4 regions of the Paenibacillus durus genome follow, and region 3 is predicted to be linked to each of the others. Evidence: riboswitches for the same ligand, from Rfam matches in the RefSeq annotation. Region 3 holds a riboswitch; each other region holds the start of a gene.

Region 1 (4,941 bases), 960 kb from region 3:
CCCAAACCCGATCACAAGCAGTTTGCCTCTCTTCTCTTCCATTCGTGCTGCCTCCTCTGTATGAAACAACTATCCCCGTAACACCAAGCTTTCCTTAGAGGAAGCCGGGTTCGTAGAATCAACTTCCCGGGACCGGCTTAACCTGAGTATCCTGCTGCACCCGGAGCCGGATCACTGAACCGCAAGGCCGAATTCATCTTCTTCGGGGGCCGGGCTCGGGATACCGAGATCCTCAAAAGTGGCCATCTTCGCAACCAATTGGAGGGCTGATTCGATTACAGGCAGGGCAAGTGCGGCCCCAGTCCCTTCTCCAAGGCGCATGTCCAGATGCAGTAAAGGCTTCAGCCCAAGCTCATCCAGAACGATCCGGTGCGCCGGTTCAACGGACAAATGGGAAGCGAATAAGTAATCCTGGCAGCGTGGTTCGATCCGGCAGGCAGCCAGCGCCGCAGCCCCTGTAATCACCCCGTCAATAACCACCGGAACCTTGCGGGCTGCCGCTCCTAATATCACGCCCGCGAGCCCGGCGATTTCTAGTCCCCCTACCTTGGCGAGTACGTCGACAGCGTCACCGGGATTTGGCCGGTTAACCTCTATCGCCCGTTCGATTACCTTCGTTTTGGCGGCTAACGCTTCGTCATTGATACCCGATCCCTTTCCGGTGATCTGTTCCGCCGGATGGTTAGTGAACACTGCCGTCATGGCGCTGCTCGGAGTCGTGTTGCCGATGCCCATTTCCCCTAAACCGATCACTTCGATCCCTTTATCAGCAAGCTCGTAAGCCGTATCTATCCCGACCTGGAGCGCGGCAACCGCTTCTTCCTTGGTCATCGCCGGCCCTTTAGCCATATTGGCCGTTCCCGGGCGAACTTTCCGCTGCACTACACCTTCCGGCAGGTCTGTCAGCAAAGTTCCGATATCGACAACGTGAACCTCCGCCCCCGCTTGCTGTGCAAGCACATTAACCGCAGCGCCTTGGCGAATAAAATTCGCCATCATCAGCCCGGTAACTTCCTGCGGAAATGCGCTGACACCTTCCTGAACGACCCCATGATCGCCGCACATCACGATAATCGCTTTATTTTCCACACGGGGCTGCACGCTGCCAGTAATACCAGCAAGCTTTACAGCGATTTCCTCTAGGCGGCCAAGACTCCCCAAAGGTTTGGTCAGGTTGTTGACGCGCTTTCTCATTTGATGCATCGATACAACATTGAGCCGTTCAATCTCATTTAGCACCTGCAATAATTTTTCCAAGAAAATCACAATCCTCTCTTTTATTTAGAGACCTATGTAACAAGTTGAGAAACAAAAAAGCACTCCTACACACAAAAGAGCGTAGAAGTGCCGTTAATCGCCGCAATACAAGCGTTCTCCCCCTCCCTAATCCTCGTAGGTCAGTCGTGCTGTTGAAAAAAGGCAGGTCTCCTGACTTATGGATCAGACGCAAAAACGAGATCATAATGACCAAGTTGCTTAAGCCTTCCCATTTGACACAGTGGCTTAAAGCTCGCTCTCCATTTACAGTGGCGGGACCGCGACGGATTTTCACCGTTCTTCCCTTTTAAGAAACGCCGCAGCGTTTCACCTTTTCTCTCATATGCTGTTGTAGACAAATATGCTTAAAGTACGTCTATTATAACTTGAGATTTAAAGAGAAGTCTATAAGTCTGTTTTTCAGTTTATCCGTTAATTCGATTACCGTACCGTTCTCTACGATTTCTGCTTGTCCGGTAATCATCTGAATGATGCTGCCATGGGTTACAAGCAGTACATTTCTGTCCGCCAACGGCTCCAGACTGCTAATTCCGTCGCACACCCGCACTTGCATCAATTCCATAGATTCGACCCCGTAGACCGGGAAGCGGATCAGCTCTGGATTTTCTATTTGGAATACAGACCTGATTTCCCCCAGCGTCTTGCCTTCCAGCTCACCGAAGCAGCGTTCCGCGAACCGGCTGTCAACCTTAACAGAGAGTCCGTGGACGGAAGCTATAATTTTGGCCGATTCAAAGGCTCTTCGCAATGGGCTTGAAATAACGGCATGAACATTCATCCGTTCTCTGAGCCGTCTGGAAGCTTCCTGAATCTGGCCGATCCCGCGCTCATTCAGACCGATATCCTGTATCCCTTGTATTCTCCCCTTGTTGTTCCAATCGGTCTCGCCATGGCGCATCAGATAAAGAGGCATTCTTCCATCTTGTCCTTCCTGCCCTGTTATGTTGATTCACTGTTGCTGTATTAAAGCTGAACTAACGACCATTTTAAAGAGATATCATGAGAATTGCCCAATACATATTTTGGGTCACTCATTTGGCTACGAGTCAGCAGCTCTAATAATTCACGTAATAGTAATTCTTCAGTTTCTTTAAGTGATTTCAACCAAAGAATCATATCCGTAATAATATCTTTGTTTTTATTTATATAAAACTTAATCATTAAACTTCTTTGAATAAACGCATCATTTTCTATTTTTTTGTACATCTCATAAAATTTAGAATCCTGCAAAACTTGCTTTTCCTCCAGTAATTTCATCCGGTAAACCATGCATTTTTTATGTTCCCATAATATATGTAAAAATCTTATATCATACTCACACTTATCCTCCAGCAATAAATATAAATACTCGATAATTTTATCGTAAACACTTATACCTAAAAAACTATTCTTGGCCCAATTAACACTTCCATCATCACGGATACGAGTATCCCTTGACTCTAAATAATCAGTTAAAAGATCAGAAATCCTTAGAATATCGAGTTCCGCATTAATATCTTTATTAAGCTTCATTAATATAACTCTATTATAGTGATGTAGATTAATATTAGCCGGATTTATGTAAGATTGTATAAACTCATAAAATGAACAATCTTTGAATTCATATTTTCCTCCAAAATTGTCAGCAACATTCAGTATCATTTTTTCCATATTGTAGCCGTAAATAAATAACTCATGTGCTATATTAATTCGTTTATACCATTGTACATTTGAACATGATAAATATTTATGGTTAACACTCATGTAAACATAATAGCCAGAGTCAATACGATCCGTTATGGACTTGATAATGTTGGATGAATCATTAAATTTCTCAAATATGTCTTTGTTCAATAATTGAATATCAAGAAAAGGACAACTATAGGGCACCCAGGTAACCCATGGTTGGAAGAAGTCCAGCTTAATACCCGTATCTTCTTGTTGAAGAACTAATTGTATAAAATTGCTCATCAACCAAGGATGATAGTTCTCTTCTGATGCTGAAAGAATAGTTAAAGGACCTGCATAATATGGATATCCAGTCAAAAACGGTTCTTTTACGGGAAGTATTTTTTCAGTCAAAATGTCCACCCTTTCAAAGAAATTAGATTCAATAAAAATAGCAAGTCTATTTTATTCTACAACATATTACATTATATTTTATAAATGTAGATTTATTACATTTTAGATTATATGGATACTTGTAATTTATGTCAATAAATTCCTGTAGAACAATGAGACGGCTACATAAATCGTGGTTTAACAATACCATTCATGTCTCATTCCTCTTTCGCAAACAAACCCAATAAACTAAAGCTTGACCGCTCTACTGTTCCTAGTTCCTCCGTTCTTGCATGATCAATAGCGGCTACTACCCTTGTAAAAGTTCCCGGCACAAGAGATATCATTGGGATGTTCGCTCTGTGTAGAGGCTGGCCTTCTCCAAAATAAAATTTACCTTTGGGCTTCAAGGTTAGGGTTCGGACTTTAGTCCGCCCTTGGATGGTGTTCAGGTAGATGCTGTCCATAGCTGAATTGGCTGTAAATACTAATTCATTATCAATCTCTTTTGTAAACGTATATAAATAAGTTTATTCGTTTTATGATCGAATTTTAACTCGCCGCCTGATCTCCTAGCGGACATTCCTGCGTTTGCACATCTTTTTCTGTGGAAATCCTCCTCCCTGACCCAATTCCTGCAAAAGCGCAGACATTTCTCTCCCGATCTCCCCGCCTGGCGGCGCGCATGCTCTAAAAGCTGCGCAATCGCAGGCATTACTTTTTCCTGCCCGAAATTCACCTGATAAACCTGCGGATTTGCAGGAAAACCCCGGTCACCAACACCGGACACACGCTGAACAGAAGCAGCCCAGATTCCGCAAGAATCAAACCATTACATCTATTGACCATAAATATTACATGTTATGTTTTTGGTAATTTGTAACACATAAGAGGTGAACCAGAATGCCAGTCAGCCGCTATGCAGGAAATTAATGCATACTGTCAGGCCCTGACTTCTTCCGCCGGGCAGCTGTATGATGCAGTGAAACGTTTTACGGTAAAAAAATCGCCTTGCCCCTATTTAACAAAGGGCAAGGCGATTTTCATTTACTTTTTCACAGCATGCCTCTTCACACTTACTCTTTTCACGCTTGGCCTCTCCAGATGAAAAACAAATTTTCCTCTCTCGACCAAAACTAAAGCCTACAGCGTATCTTGGCAGTCATTTTTTTGACGAAGGAATCTTTATATGGGCGTTTTTTTACGAACACAGAAATTGCTAGGCTTGTGAGCGAGAGATCATGATCGTTTATTTTGCATCTACTGCTGAAGTGTTTGTATTATTTTTGTCCATTCTATCTTTTATCCGGATTCTCGTTTCCATATGACGCCCATAATAGGTGGCAGCAACTATCAAAAGTCCTCCCAGCCATTCTTGAACCGAAAGATGTTCACCGCCTAAAAAGACAGCAAATAGTGCTGAAAATAATGGCTCTGTTCCCATCAATAATCCCACTCGGGTTGGAGAGGTACGCCTGATCATGGTCAGCTGAATATAAAAAGCGAACAACGTACAAAAAATAGCCAGATAAGCGGTTAGCAGCCAAAATCTCATTGATGATGGCACGACAAAAGCATGAATACCTTCTGTTGTCAGTGATAAAATGCCCATAATGACAGCAA
Region 2 (4,941 bases), 1.9 Mb from region 3:
TGGATGTGTATTTCTCCAATACCGCCTACTTCGCGGTTTCGGCGCTTGGCAGCAATCCCGTCGATCAGAAAATCGAGGGCGTTGTCAGTCCCATCCGGGTGGACGAACCATTCCTGTGGCTGCTGCACAAGCTGAAATTCATCGAGGGGAGCGATTAAGCGGTGAGTATTCATTCGGAAGCCGGAATCGCCCAGCAGATGTATACGCGTGAACGGCGCGGCATCTACCGCTCTACTGAGGGATTTGACACGGTGGCGAAGTCGGAGAGTCTGGACAATAATTTCGTCAAAAAAATACTGCATCCCTTCTGCCTGTACGACGCTCCGGCGGAGCTGGCGGCAAAAGGCGAGAAAGACGAGTCGCAGTATCCGCCCGCGCTGCATTTGTTCCACCTTGAGAGCGGGGAGACGGTGCTTGGGCAAAGCGTCTTCCAGGCGGCGGATTTCACGGGGCTGCGCAGCGCTTTTTTCACTCATAACTATATTCTTCCCGCCTCACGCGCCGAAGAAATCGTCCGGGATTATGGCGGTTATTTGCACGCGGACTTTGCGAATGGGTTCAGTGGAGAACCGGCGCAAGCTCTGCCAGTGCTGAGCGGCATCCCTGTACTGCACCAAAACCGCCCAAGGCCGGCAGATGTCCTGAAATCGCTGGGCATTGACGAAGGAATGTTCAAAAGCCTGCTCCAGGCGGTCATGCAATCGGTGTCCGGCAAAAAGAAGATTTATATATCGCTTAACGTCCCGGTTAGCGAGCTGTCGGCGCGGGCGGCCGACTTGACCGAAGTGCTGCTGAGCTGTCTTCCCTTTGAATTCCGGCGCAGACTCGGCGTCATTACGTATGCGAAGGAGCCGCAAAGCCGTAAATACATCCACCTGACGTTCGTGGAGACAGGATCGCTGCGCCCCGGCGACCGGGCGACGGAGAAGGATTTTATCTTCGATTTCGCCGCCGGACGAACGCTGAACGCGGATTTTGCCTCCGCTCCGCAGCCATTTCTGGAGCTTGCTTGGGAGCTGCTGCACGCACCCAAGGCCGCAGATGATTTTGCCGTGTTTGCGGATATGATGCTGGGAGGACAGAGCACGGAGCGGAAGCTGTCGCTTGGGGCCTATAACGAGCTGACCGTTTTTTACCGGATTGAGCAGGGAAATGAAGCTTTATACACGGAGAACAAAAGCGCTGTGCTCAGCGGGCTGCTGGGCTATCTGGATGGAGAAGGGGCGCTGGAATCGAAAATCCGGCTGAATGATCTGTTCCTGGAGCGCTTTGACCGCGAGTTCGATGCCGTGCGGCAGAAAAACATTCCGGAGAAGGCGGTGCTGGAGAGCTTCCGGGATTACTTTTCACTCAAGGGACATAACTACCGGACGCGCATTGTGGATTATTTCATCAACGGGATGCTGAACGCGCAGAATGCGGGCCGCGAGGATGCGCTGTCGGCAGCTTACAGTGTGATTGAAAGCAGCGGGGAGCTGGCAGCCGCCTTCTTCGGCAAGCTGCTGACGACGTCGGTCTTTGCCCGGCTGCTGTTCCAGCCTTATGTGGATCTCAGGCTTGCAGCCGCCGCGAGAGCCGCAGACCTGCTGGAATTTGTCGCGCATTGGGACAGGTTCATGCCGGAAGCGCTGAGGCAGCCCGCCGTCGTTGACGGCCTTAGGGACTATCTGCCCGAGAAGCTGGAGCGGGAGCGCGATCCTGTGGCGGCTGTGGCGGCGATCCATGATTACATCGAACAAGCGGAGAAAGACCGCCGCCGGAGAGCTGGAATCCGTCCCCAAGCTTTGGCGCTTCAAAAGGAATTAGCCGCTGCTGCGGACCGGTATTTGCTGGACCGCATTTCGCTTGCCGACATTACCGAGGAGGAGCTGCTGGAGCTGTCGTTCGTCCGCTATTCCCTCGATATGGGCGAGTGGGACCCGCCGCTTGATCTGCAGAGCGGACGGAAGGCGAATGTGCTGCGCGCCGCGTACCGCTGGTTCGGCGAAGAGAATCCGGATGCGCATGTTTTTGACGGATTGTCCCCGCAGGAGATGGACGATGTGCAGCTGCTCGGACGGCGCTGGCTGAAGGAGGGCCAGGGGATGGAGCCATTCGCCCGCCTGCCGCTTGCCTTTTACTACAGCCATTCCCACGAGGGAGGTCCGCTAGTGTACGACGCGCTGCTGGAGCATATCCGCCGCAAAGCGGATGGCGATAAAGAGGCAGTGTACCGCTTTCTGGCCTGGTCGCAGGATAGTCCGCTATTTTCCATTTCCTCCAAGAAGCTTCATCCGGGCTACCGGCGGGCTATTCTGAAATATTTTGCGGGCCATGACCGTGAAGCGTTCAAGAACCGCGATTTCCGTAAAAATTATATGACCGCGGCCGGACCCGCTCTGCAAAGCGTCTACGGCGAAGCCCGGTCGCAGCTGGCCTCGCCGCTAGTGAGCTGGATGCGCCGCAGCAGGTCTCGGCTGATGCTCCTTGGCACGGCGGTCATCTTTCTGCTGGCCGCCGGAGTTCTGGCCGCCAGCTTGCTGAAAGGCGGCGGAGACGAAGCCGCTCCGGCAGCCTCGCCGCAGCCTTCGCCTTCGCAGGGGGCGGGCAACGTGAGTTATCCCGAAGCTGCGGCGTATCTTGAGCCAGGCGACGGTACGGGCGGAAGCTCGCTGATGTTCGCCTTCGCCTCTGCTGACGCCTGCCGGGAGTTTAACCCTGCGGAGATTAAAGTGGATTCCGGCACAGGAGAGGCTGTCATCTATAAAGTTGGCGGTCTGGACCATAGCTGTGGGGCTCCCGTATCCCCAGCCCCTTCGGGCGCCGCAGACGCGGGAGATTCCGGAACGGCAGGCGTTACGGGAACGGCGGTGGACGGAAGCGGCGGAACGGGCGGGAAAGGAACGGATGGAAATCCGGCGGACGCAGAAGCCCATGCGGAAGGAACGGCATCCGGCGGAGCGTCTTCGCCGGCTTCGGCTGCTCCAACGGATTCTATGGAAGATGCGGCCGGAGCAGCCGGTTCGCCTTCACCGTCAGGAGAGCCGCTTGCCGCTTCTAGTGCGCCGGTGTCTCCTGTCCCATCAGATAACGGCTCCGCATCGTCAGGACCGGCACCTTACCAGGTGAGGATAACACTGGTTTCTTCTCCTAAGCTAACTGCCGGAAGCATGATCGAGGCCGAAGACTACACGCTGGTTCTGATGGATGATCCGCGTCCGGCATCATCTCCGGCGGCTTCCGCAAGTCCGAGCCCGGCGGCGAAGTAACGGGTGAGCCTCCCGCTTATTTTCACGGCCGAATATCTGGAAATGTATGGACAACCCCTCCAATAACCGATATGATAAAAATTGTCGAAAATTTAATATATTCTTAAAAAGGTGCGGGTCTTGAAAGCCCGCTTAAAAGGGAAGCCGGTTGGAGTCCGGCGCGGTCCCGCCACTGTATTTGCGGAGCAATCCTCTGAAATCTGCCACTGTTCACATAGAGCGGGAAGGCGAGAGGGAGCGATGAGGCATGAGCCAGGAGACCTGCCTTTTCTAGTCAAGGCCCGGGTGCCCTTCGGGGGGTGAGGACATCTGGGCATTCATACGCGGCTGATGCTGAGGCTCATCTTCTAAGGCATCGGTTCCGGCCCGGATTACTGAAAGACCGTCCCTCTTTGGGGCGGTTTTTTCTTGAAATATAAGAATTTACAAGTTGAGCGCTTATCAAGTTGTCTTATATTTCTACGAGAAACGGTACCTAAAAGCGATACTCGTATCGCCACATCGGAAGCTTAAGCTGCTAAAAGGACGGCGAAGCCGTTTCTTCTTGCTTGAGAGACTCCCACAAATTCAGGAGAAAGAGGTTGAGGAATGAAGAGCAGGATTTCTTCTAAAATGTTTGCGCTGGGAATGGCCTTATTGATGATTTTCTCATTGCTGGGCGCGCCGTTTCCGGCGGGACGGGGGTATGCCGAGACGGCGGCTGCCGGTTATCAGGAAGCGGGCGTTACGGATGCCTTGTACGCTGCGGACGCGGGTTCATCATCACAGTCGATCAGCGTAACCGATGCCGTGTATTCTGCGGCGGAGTATATTCTGAAGCAGGGCGTAACTTCGGATTGGCAGGCGATCGGCTTGGCCCAGGCCGGATACAAAGTGCCGGATTCTTACGGGGCCGCGCTTCAGAATACAGTAAAGAATGCAGGGGGGAATTTCTCTGCAGTAACGGATTACGCCCGAATCGCTCTGGCAGTTAAAGCGATCGGCCACGACCCGACCAATATTGAAGGATATAATCTGATCGGGTCTATCTACAATAGCGACGGAATTATCGGCCAAAGCCTGAACAACACCGTCTACGGATTGATCGCGCTGGATTCCGGCAGCTATACGGTGCCGTCTGATGCGAAATGGACCCGAGATAAGCTGGTTCAAGAGATTCTATCCGCACAAAATGTTGATGGAGGATTCCCTCTCATTACAGGGGGACCAAGCGGGCCTGATACTACGGCAATGGCTTTGGCTGCCCTGTCTCCCTACAAGAGCGATCCGACTGTCGCCACCGCCGGGCAAAAAGCGGTACAGTGGCTGTCCAATCAGCAGAATACGGCCCACGCAGGCTATGGAGACAGCAGCGAAAGCGTCTCGCAGGCCGTTATCGGGCTGACGGCATATGGCGTTGATCCGGCCGGTTCCGGCTTCACCAAGAACGGCGGCAATCTGATCAGCCGCTTGATGAGCTTTAGGGCGGCGGACGGAAGCTTCGCCCATATGGCGGGTGAAGGAAGCAACGCTTTAGCCACGGAGCAGGCGCTGCAGGCGCTGGTCGCCTACAACCTGTTCATCCGCGGCGGCGACAGCAACCTGTATGATTTTATTGATCATCCGCCGGCCGTGCATCCGCTTGTCCATGTGACCGTAGCCATCGAAGGGCCGGAGGCGTCCTTGGGTGAGGGCAGTGTGTACGGCAGCAGCG
Region 3 (4,941 bases):
GTGATTCATAATCCAGGGTTCCGTTTCCGGATAATTGTCTAGCACCGCGAAAGAATTCGCCACCCATTGCCATGAAGTAATGATCGGGTATTGCATCGGTAAAATTTTTGAGCTGCTCATGCAATCCTCCTTTTTAGTTTCCTCAGTTGACGGCCGGGCTGTAATTACTGGTAATCAAGTTCTGTTATACCATATAAAACCAAGCAATCTGGATATAATATACATCTTCTATGTTGTTTTTTCCAGAAAAATATTTCAGCAAAGATAAACGAGCCATACCTCTATTTGATAAAGATTTCATTAAGGGGTGGTTTACATGGGAACATCATTACAGGAAATGGGATTAGAAGAAACGGAAAAATAAGGGGCCTGCCGGCTATTTGTATCCGGAATGTCCGGTGAATAGCCGGGCAGGAGAAGTGAGGTTTATACGTTTATAATTCAAGCTGGCTGCGGCGGTTAAAAAATGTCCGGTATCCGAGCTGTACAAACAGGATGACAGATAACGATACGCTCCCGACAATTCCCAGCATAATAGCAATTTGGTACTCGACGGCCACGATTGGCGATGTCCCGGACAAGATTTGTCCTGTCATCATTCCGGGTAAGAACACGATGCCCATGCCAACCATCGAATTTATGGTGGGCAGCATGGCGGAATCGAATGCCTGATTGACGATCTCCCGTGCTGCCATTCTTGGTGTAGCTCCGAGCATGAGCGCCGCTTCCACTTTATCTTTTTGGCCGTGCATGCCTTCGATCAGGGAATTCACGCCTAACGCGACCCCTGTCATCGAATTGCCGACGATCATCCCGGCTATTGGAATGACATACCTTGGTTCGTACCAGGGAGCCAACTGCAAGACAATGAAAATAAAATAGATAAGGCTGACCAAAATACCGGAAGTCATCGAAAAAGCAATGCTTTGTTTCAAGGCTTTGGACAGCTTCCCTTTTGTCCGGTTAATAACCGTCCGAATGGAGAAAGCGAGCATAATCGCCACAAGCAGCAAGGTGTACACCGGATGAGCGTTCCCAAATACGTACACGAGCAAGTACCCGACGAGAATGAGCTGCAGGGTCATGCGAACCGCCCCGATCAATATCTCCTTTTCACGCGGAATGCCTTTAATTCTAACGATTACAATCAGTAAAATCACGAACAGATAGGCTGCGGCTAGCTGCCAAAATAATAAATCAATCGTTCCGTTCAATGTGCATCCCTCCCGCTTCCCTGCGGCATTCCACTTTTCATTTCAATAACAAAATCGGCGTATGTATCGGCAATATGACGGGAATGCGTAATCATGACGAGTGTTTTGCCGTTTTCACGAATGAATGCGGTCAATCTCTGCATTACCGTATCCGCTGTGTCTTCATCCAGTGCTGAAGTCGGTTCATCCAGAAGGAGCGCCATCGGATTCATCACAATAGCCCTCGCAAGGGCTAAACGCTGCTTTTCCCCACCGGAGAGATCCTCCGCATTTTGTTCCATATTTTTTTCCAGACAGGCGAGATGAAGCGCCTCCTCCAATTGTTCATCGGATGCTTCAGGCTTACCGGCAAAAGACAATCCGATCTGCAAATTATCTCTTATCGTCCCTTTGAACGTGATCGTGGCTTGCGGCACCATCACCGCTTCTCGCCTCCACTCGGTGGGGTCCAGTTCGCTTGAAAGATGTTGACCCAGCCAAATCTCGCCTTCATCTGGGCTATCCAGTTGATTTAACAGCCGAAGCAAGGTTGTCTTTCCGCTGCCGCTCCCACCTACAATGCAGGTTATTCTCTTTGCAGGTATCGTTAAGTCTGTGATCGACAGAATCCCTTTGGCTTTTACTCCCTTTAACCGGAACATCGTCGCCCTCTCCTTTTGGCCATATAGATTCATCAACGAACTGTCTTTGACTTCGCTCGCACATTAACAAGGACAAAGCAAAGAAGTAAGAATAAGAAAATAATAATCCCGACGATTTCAAAGTCAAGCTCTGCCCAAGGATTAAAGTAGGTGAATGCCTGATAGAAAGAAACACCGTAGGCCAGAGCAACAATCACCCAGCCAATGATTCTTGAAGCTGATTGCCCCAGGCTGCTTGATTGGTTCATCATTCTGAATGTAATTAGAGAATCGATGGTATCGGTAATCATCATTCCGAGCATAAAAATAAGTCCCAGAATTAAAGGCATGTACGTGAATGAATTACCGGCGGCTGCAAGTGCCCAAACGGAGGTTTGACTAATGGTCTCCGCAGCCAGTGCGAAGATCCCTCCTACTAAAATAATTAAAAATGGATTTGTAGTTCCCCGCGCAACATTCGAAATAAACTTCCCTTTAATCCCCTTAAGTTGAAATTCCTCATTTTTAAATTTGGAACGCATTAGATTAATAATATTTATGGTTCCAATGATAAATAGGGATATGATCGATACCCAGGTTGCAAAGGTGTCAAAGTACTCAGGAAATCTAAAATTTTGGGTAAACATTCCGAGAATTGTCGCCATACCAGCTACAACTGCTCCATGACCAAATGAAAACAGTGTACCTACAAAGCGGGCAATCGGGCTGCCCATCCGCCAATTGTAACGGGTTTGTCCATCAATAAAAGCTAAATGATCCGCATCCAGTCCATGACGAAGACCCAGCACAAAAACAAGAAGTATAAGCGATATCGTTGACATTGATGATTCCTTCTCTCTTCATCTGATTTTTAACACGCAAAAAAAGCCCCAGGCAACCTTTGGTAGATTCGGGACTTTCCAATGGGAACGTTAATAAACATCAAATTAAGCAGAGCTAAATTTCGAGTTCATGTTTCGTCACCACTCCTTTTCTCCGAAGGCAATTTTGGTGTGCAAATCTAGGTAGGTCTTCTGGCTTCCGTATCATCGCCTGCCTTCTGTCTTCCCCAGACTTGCTGCTGAGTGACATAAAAGAAGGAGGCTCCTCGGTTACAGCGGCGGGACCGCTCGGGATTTACACCCGATTCCCTGTTACCCCTTGATCTCACAAGGGCACCTGATTGCAAGATATGAAATTTCTTTGATTTTAATTCTAAAAACTTTGATTATCAATAGATTTTAGTCAGATTGTGACCAAACCTAAGCAGCACTGCTTATATTTCTTGCCGCTGCCGCAGGCGCAAGGATCATTACGGCCCGGGAGCTGTCCTTTTAAATGATACTGCATATTCTGGCGGAACAGGCTGCTTCTGACGTTGTCTCCAAGCTCCTTCATCCGCTCGTCCGCATACGCGTAAATCTCCTTGTAGCTGGCGCAAAAATAATCTCTGCCTCTGGCCTCAAGCTCCGACCCCCATTCCCGGTTGCGAGGGCAGCCGCCATGACACAAAGGTTTCCATTCACAGCTCCGGCATCCCTCCGGCAGTGCTGGCTTCATTCCGAGAAAACGAGTGTACAACGGATGCTTCAAAATGTCTTCAATGGAGTGTGTCGCCACGTTGCCGATTTTCCATTCAGGAGAAATATAAAAGTCGCACGGATAGGCGTCTCCGTTCTGCTCTAGAATAATCGTGGTCGGGCACTCAGCCCTATGAATGCACAGCTCTGCCTCCCGGTTCGTATAACCGGCAAGCATGTTGTCAAAAAAACGTACGGAAACCCGCGGGTTCCCTCCGTTATACCAATAATCGAAGGCTTCACGCAAAAATCGGCCGTATTCCGCAGGTGTAATATCGTAAACGCCCGGCTTGTCCGGCTCCTGGGACCGAAAATCCATGCACGGAATGAACTGAACGTAGCTGAAGCCTTCTTGTTCCAAGAAAGACATGATCTCGGCAGCATGACCTACGTTCCCTTTGTGAATGACGGACAAGATGTTGAAGTCCACTTGATGGCGCCGTAAATGTTCAATTCCCTTCATTACTCTGTGAAAGCTGCCTTGCCCAAGCGAGTCCACCCGCCGCGCATCATGAATATTCTCAGGCCCGTCCAGGCTTACGCCGACCAGAAAATTGTATTTTTTAAAAAAAGCCGCCCAGCGGTCGTTAAGCAGCGTCCCGTTCGTCTGAATGGAATTTCCGATGATTGTCCCCTTCGGCGCGTAGCGGGCCTGAAGCGACACGACCTCTTCGAAGAACTCCATACCCGCGAGCAGCGGCTCCCCTCCCTGCCAGGCAAAAGAAGCCGCTCCCCGTGACCGGGCCATATATTCCTTAATGAATTTCTCCAGAATGGCGGAATCAATCCGGTTGATCTTCGGTCCCGGCTTGCCGCCGCATGTACTGTAGTAGCAGTAATCACAGGCCAGGTTGCAGTCCTCCGAAACCGTCTTCCACATCACGCCTACATGCCGATGTTCCAGTGTTGCGACACCGCAGCCCATTGTTACTCACTCTCCCCGTCACTCCTGTCTTCTCTTGTATACTTTATCGTATTGCAGCAGCTTCCGCCAGCATATAAGGATATAGGGTTGCTCTTTATAAGGGGATCTAGCTCTGCCGGTGAAATTGAACCTCCCGCCGCTGTTCTGTCAACGGGATGCCGGTTGTTTCAAGTTAATGCTTGGCTTATTGCTTTTTTGCTGCGCGGGCTGGGGTTACATTAATTCCCAACCTCTCATAAATCCTTGGACTTAAAACGCAACATCCCTATTACAAAAGCTGCAACCGTGTACACGATGGCATATATAACAAAGGAATTTGAGGGTATCGAGGAAAAATTGTTGCTTACGGGTGAAGACACGTCGATAGGAACCATCCCGCTCAATTCGTCAAAGCTGAATAACTCGGCAATCACTTTGCGCTGCAGACCGTCCGCGGGCATGATCAGCGTTATGATTCCGGTCAACCGATTCAGCGATTCCGTCATAGCAGGGTCCTGGCTTAAACCGGAGCCGATCCGTTCAATCATGCCTCCCAGCCAGCTTGCTCCATACAACATCGTCATAAACACCCCATTGCCAATGGCAGAGAAGAATCCGGAGCC
Region 4 (4,941 bases), 1.0 Mb from region 3:
GCAGCTTGCGGAAGGCGGCCAGCGCAGCCTGCGTCTCGGCTAACGAAGCCCCGGCGGCGTCACGGCCCTCAAGCAGCGCCCGTTTCAGCAGCGCAAGCTCCGCCAGCTTCTCATCGGCGAAGGCCAGCGCGCTGCGCACCTCCGGCTTCAGCTTCTCCTCGCTGCGCACTGTCACAGGCACGTGCAGCAGGCTGCTGGACGGCTGCAAAATCAATTTGCCCTCCGGGACAAGGGCAGTCAAGCGCTGAGCCAGCGCCAGCTTATCATCCGGGTCGCAGCGCCAAATCCCGCGCCCGTCGATCACTCCGGCTCCAAGCGTCTTATCCTTCGGCCAGCCCAAGCGCTCGATCGCTTCCAGATTAGCCCCGCTGTCGTGTACAAAATCGAGTCCGATCCCCTGCACCGGCAGCTTCAGCAGGGCTTCAAGCGGTTCGGCGGACTCGAAGTAAGTCTGCAGCATAATGGAGAGTCCCGGAACAGCGGAATGAAGCTCGCCATAAATTTCGCTTAGAAGCTTAATATCCTCTTCCCGAAGTCCGGTCACTACCGCAGGTTCGTCTATTTGAACCCAGGCCGCCCCCTCTCGCTCCAGTTCCTGCAGCAGCTGCACATAGACCGGCAGAAAGCGCTGCGCCACACTGCGGATTTCCGAAGGGGCAAAGCCCTTGGACAGCTTCAGGAACGTATAGAGTCCAATGACCACGGGCTTGCCGTCAATGCCCGCCTGCGATTTGGCGAACCGGTATGCGGCAAGCGGTTTGTTCTCCGTCAGAACAGGCTTAAGATCCCCGATCTCCGGCACGATGTAATGGTAATTCGTATTGAACCATTTCGTCATTTCGCATGCCGCCGCCCGGGAATTACCTCGGGCCATGGCAAAATATAAATCCAGTCCGGCAGGTCTATCTTCATACCGGTACCTGGGCGGCACAATGCCGAACATGACTGCCGTATCCAGCACATGATCGTAATAGGTGAAATCTCCGACAGGAATCAGATCGATACCCGCCTCCTGCTGCTTGCGCAGATTACCCAGCTGCATGCGGTCCATTTCCGCCCGCAGCTGTTCCTCCTGGGTTCGTCCCGCCCAGTAACCCTCCAGCGCTTTTTTCCATTCCCGGTTCGCGCCGATTCTTGGATATCCGAGATTGCTTGTTTTTACTTGCGTTGTCATTTCCATGTTCCTCCTATTCGACTTATCCTGCCGTGGTCTTCCAAAAAAACATCAAACTACGTTGTTTGAGGAAGTGACATCTTATCCGCCTCGGAAGGCCCGCTTCCTATTTCACATAAACGATCCAACAAAAAGGCGTCCTTCCTTAAAAGCCCAAGAGGAAAGACGCCTACGTTAATATCACGTTTGCGATCTAACACCTCCCTATCTCCCGTAGGTACTGCAGTGCGTTGAAACAGGCAGGTCTCCTGGCTGCGGCGTCATCGTCCGTAAGCGGCCTTCCCGTCAGCGCGGGCTGACAGTGGCATAAAGGGCTGAAAGACTCTTCCGTTACAGTGGCGGGACCGCGTCGGCTTTGCACCGAGCTTCCCTATTAAGCTCCGGAATTCTCTATTCCGGCAAGCACCTGTTTCCGTTATTTAGTGAATGGTTTGAGTGGTTGATGAGTACAACATTTATGTTACGGCAAGACCCTGCGGCTCGCAATAGGAGATAGGGGTTCTGGTTATATCGATACCTGATAACCGGTTAAAAGAAAATAATATAGACCACGGTGGCCAGCACAATGCGGTAGATGGCGAACGGCAGCAGCTTGATCCGGTTGATCAGCTTCAGAAAGAACCGCATCGACAGCAGCGCGAACACGAAGGCGCTGATAAATCCGGCGATAAAGAACGGCAGTGCATCGAGCGTAAAATACTGCCAGTTCTTGTAAAGCGAGATCAGGCTTGCGCCGGCCATGATCGGAACGGCCATAATAAAGGTGAAATCGGCGGCGGCCCGGTGGCTCAGGCCAAGCAGGACGCCTCCCGAAATCGTCGAGCCGGAGCGGGAGAAGCCGGGCCAGAGCGAGACACACTGGATTAACCCCACCGCAAGCGCTTGCCTGTATGTAATCTGGTCAACACTCTGCTTCCTGGCGCGCTTCGGAGCAAATAAATCCGCGCAAATCATAAATAGGGCGCCAATTACCAGACCGATCAGCACGGTTGATGTCGAGAACAAATATTCATCAATATAATCTTCGAATAACATTCCTAGCAGACCGGCAGGAATGAGACCTACAATAACCTGTCCAAGCTTCAGACGGCCCCCGGTCTGTACCTGCAGCTGGCCGTCCGGGACCGGTTCAAGCGATTCCTTGCTAAAGCGTTTCAGTCCGAGCAAATCAATAAAACGTTTCCTGAAAATGACGACAACCGCAAGGATTGAACCGAGCTGGGTCACGACTTTAAATGTATTAGCTGTGTATTTTCCGAGAAACTCCTGCGATTTCAACCATATATCATCGACAATAATCATATGTCCTGTAGAAGATACCGGAGCGAATTCGGTCAGGCCTTCGACCAGACCAAGTACGATGGCTTTAATAATGGCTAGCAGATCCAAGCTTACGCCTCCTCAATGATTAGATTTCAATATTTTTTCTTTATACTGTAGCTTAAACACTGGATGTAATTTCTGAAACTTGCAGCCCCACTTTTCAGGTAAGAAACTCTAACCGCATCTCTTGTCATCTGACTTCCAGACTTGCGAATGCCCTAGGTAAATATGCAATAATGAAGGAATAGATTACACATGACGGAATACTGTTGGGAGGATGTCCATTGCTTGCACGCATGCGCGCATTCATATCCGCCTGGAGGGATTACCCCAGGGAGAAAGGAGAGCTGATTGGGCAGCGTTACGAGGTGCTCTCCCGGATCGGCATGGGAAGCTACGGACTGGCTTACCGCTGCCTGGATAAGCGGGAGAGACGCCAGGTGGCCGTCAAACAGGCCAAACCGAGCAAACAGGATGCTGGGAAGCAGATGCTGAAGCGGGAACGGGATATCCTTAAGCAGCTGGATCATCCCTATATCCCGGCCTGCAGAGATTATTTTGAGGAGAACGGCTCTGCTTGGCTGGTTACCGATTATATTGAGGGTTATACATTGGAGCAGCTAATTTTCGAGCGGGGATTCATTTTCGGGGAAAAAGACACGCTCCGCTTCGTCTTGAGCTTGATGGAACGGGTGAACCATGTGCATGAACGCGGCTTCGTGCACCTTGATCTGCGCATTCCCAACATCATTCTCCGGGGGGATGATATCTACTTAATCGATTTTGGTCTGGCCCGCCGGATCGGGGACGATCCCCCTTGTAATAACGGCGAAGCGGAGCGGGATAAGGACGGACTGCCAAAGCGCATGCCCGCGTCCAAACAATCGGATTTGCACGATATCGGACATCTTATGCTTTATATGCTGTATTCAGGGTATACTCCCGCGCCGGGCGGCGCCGAGCGAAGCTGGTCCGAAGAGCTGGAGCTTACGGCGGGAGTGCGGCACATACTGCTGAGACTGCTTGACGAGGAATCGAATCCATACACGGAAACGCAGGAGTTCATTCGGGATGCCCAGCAGGCATTATCCGATTTGGACTCCTTAGCCGATCTCAATGAATAACAAGAAACGGACGCCTCCCTAAAATAGGTTAGCATCCGTTTCTTATTTACTGCATTTAGAAGCGAATATTCAGCTTGAACTTCCATATCTGTTCTTGTAATAGCCGTGGCCGCGTCCGCTCCCGTAACCGGGTCTGCTGCTGGACGAATTTCTGTAATGCATTGGTCTCCGGTAATTTCCGGAAGAACCTCCGTGTCTTTCGTGTTTCGAGTGTCCGACGGAGTGAATGAGTTTGTCGATAAGCCTCCTGAGCATGCTGTTTCCTCCTTTTATTCGGATACTGTATAGTTTTAGGATTTGCATCCTTACTCCTTCTATACGTAGAAAAAGCCAGCCGGTTTCGGCTGACCCCAAATAATTATTATAATTTTCCTGCGGCGGTTGCTTCTTTACGGCCCACAAGCGCAGGCTGAACCTGCAGCTTTTTCTTTGTCCGTTTCGGCTTGCCAAGCGAGGTTATAAACGTGATAACCTGGCCGGCCACGATCACCGCCATCGCCGTATACATCGTTTCTCTGAGCGGCATATAGAAGAGTGACAGCAGCAGCACGACAATGTCCATTATAATGAACACGGTGCCGACCTTAATCCCCTTCCACTCGCTGATCAAGAGAGACAGGATGTCATCACCGCCGCTAGCGCCTCCGCATCGCAGCACCAGTCCCGCGCCAAGACCCGTCAGCAGTCCGGACAGCAGCGCCGCCAGCGCCAGGTTGCCATGGAAATTAAGCACTAGTCCGGAATAGCGCTCCATCAGTCCGTAGAACACGGTAAACGACCCTATGGAAATAAATGTATTGCAGACAAATCTCTTTCCTTTGAGTACCAAGGCTGCCAGCAGAACCGGAAGATCAAGCAGCAGCACGGTGAGCGATGGCGACAGTCCCAGAACGTACTTGCCGAGCAGCGACAGCCCAACGAACCCGCCCTCGGTCAAATGGTTCTGATAATTGATGTGATAGTAAGTAAAACTAAGCAACAACGTTCCGATCAAATTAATCGTCAATTGTAGCGGCAGACGAACACCGCTGTTATGGTTCCTCATACAGGCTCCCCTTATCGTAAATGGCGGCTAGACGTCCCACCAACCTCTACGACGGGGTGAATCGGTTGTCTTTCTCCTTCGCATACCTATTCCCTTCCTTCGTAGAGGCGGCTAGCGTCAACTGACTGTTCACACACCTTCTACAAGGAAGCTAAGTATAAGATAGATCATAACGTTTCCAAATCGTCCTTTGGGGAATCGTCCTTCGGGGACACATGGTATCCTGATCCTTTCGATTTTGTTTTGAATTCTGACCCCATTATACCACAGAAAAG

What was found. A riboswitch is a leader RNA that binds a small molecule or an ion and turns the genes downstream of it on or off. The one in region 3 is predicted to bind cobalamin.
Region 1: linked by a shared signal. The riboswitch ahead of cobT (nicotinate-nucleotide--dimethylbenzimidazole phosphoribosyltransferase) and the one ahead of PDUR_RS13415 (HoxN/HupN/NixA family nickel/cobalt transporter) in region 3 are both predicted to bind cobalamin.
Region 2: linked by a shared signal. The riboswitch ahead of PDUR_RS27115 (prenyltransferase/squalene oxidase repeat-containing protein) and the one ahead of PDUR_RS13415 (HoxN/HupN/NixA family nickel/cobalt transporter) in region 3 are both predicted to bind cobalamin.
Region 4: linked by a shared signal. The riboswitch ahead of metE (5-methyltetrahydropteroyltriglutamate--homocysteine S-methyltransferase) and the one ahead of PDUR_RS13415 (HoxN/HupN/NixA family nickel/cobalt transporter) in region 3 are both predicted to bind cobalamin.

What each region holds. Positions count from the first base shown of each region.
Region 1 covers NZ_CP009288.1:2,151,953-2,156,893, reverse strand. The annotation lists gene cobJ (precorrin-3B C(17)-methyltransferase) at 1-42, opposite strand, end outside; gene cobT (nicotinate-nucleotide--dimethylbenzimidazole phosphoribosyltransferase) at 172-1,266, opposite strand; cobalamin riboswitch at 1,402-1,607, opposite strand; gene PDUR_RS09680 (histidine phosphatase family protein) at 1,637-2,191, opposite strand; gene PDUR_RS09675 (hypothetical protein) at 2,242-3,339, opposite strand; gene PDUR_RS09670 (DMT family transporter) at 4,568-4,941, opposite strand, start outside.
Region 2 covers NZ_CP009288.1:1,223,718-1,228,658, forward strand. The annotation lists gene PDUR_RS05570 (TRAFAC clade GTPase domain-containing protein) at 1-158, shown strand, start outside; gene PDUR_RS05575 (GAP1-N2 domain-containing protein) at 162-3,248, shown strand; cobalamin riboswitch at 3,341-3,531, shown strand; gene PDUR_RS27115 (prenyltransferase/squalene oxidase repeat-containing protein) at 3,837-4,941, shown strand, end outside.
Region 3 covers NZ_CP009288.1:3,115,539-3,120,479, reverse strand. The annotation lists gene PDUR_RS13430 (hypothetical protein) at 1-120, opposite strand, end outside; gene PDUR_RS13425 (ABC transporter permease) at 435-1,214, opposite strand; gene PDUR_RS13420 (ABC transporter ATP-binding protein) at 1,211-1,855, opposite strand; gene PDUR_RS13415 (HoxN/HupN/NixA family nickel/cobalt transporter) at 1,888-2,676, opposite strand; cobalamin riboswitch at 2,842-3,030, opposite strand; gene PDUR_RS13410 (anaerobic sulfatase maturase) at 3,080-4,339, opposite strand; gene PDUR_RS13405 (ABC transporter permease) at 4,573-4,941, opposite strand, start outside.
Region 4 covers NZ_CP009288.1:4,155,407-4,160,347, forward strand. The annotation lists gene metE (5-methyltetrahydropteroyltriglutamate--homocysteine S-methyltransferase) at 1-1,174, opposite strand, end outside; cobalamin riboswitch at 1,396-1,599, opposite strand; gene PDUR_RS17930 (undecaprenyl-diphosphate phosphatase) at 1,703-2,563, opposite strand; gene PDUR_RS17935 (serine/threonine protein kinase) at 2,782-3,621, shown strand; gene PDUR_RS17945 (YitT family protein) at 3,983-4,666, opposite strand.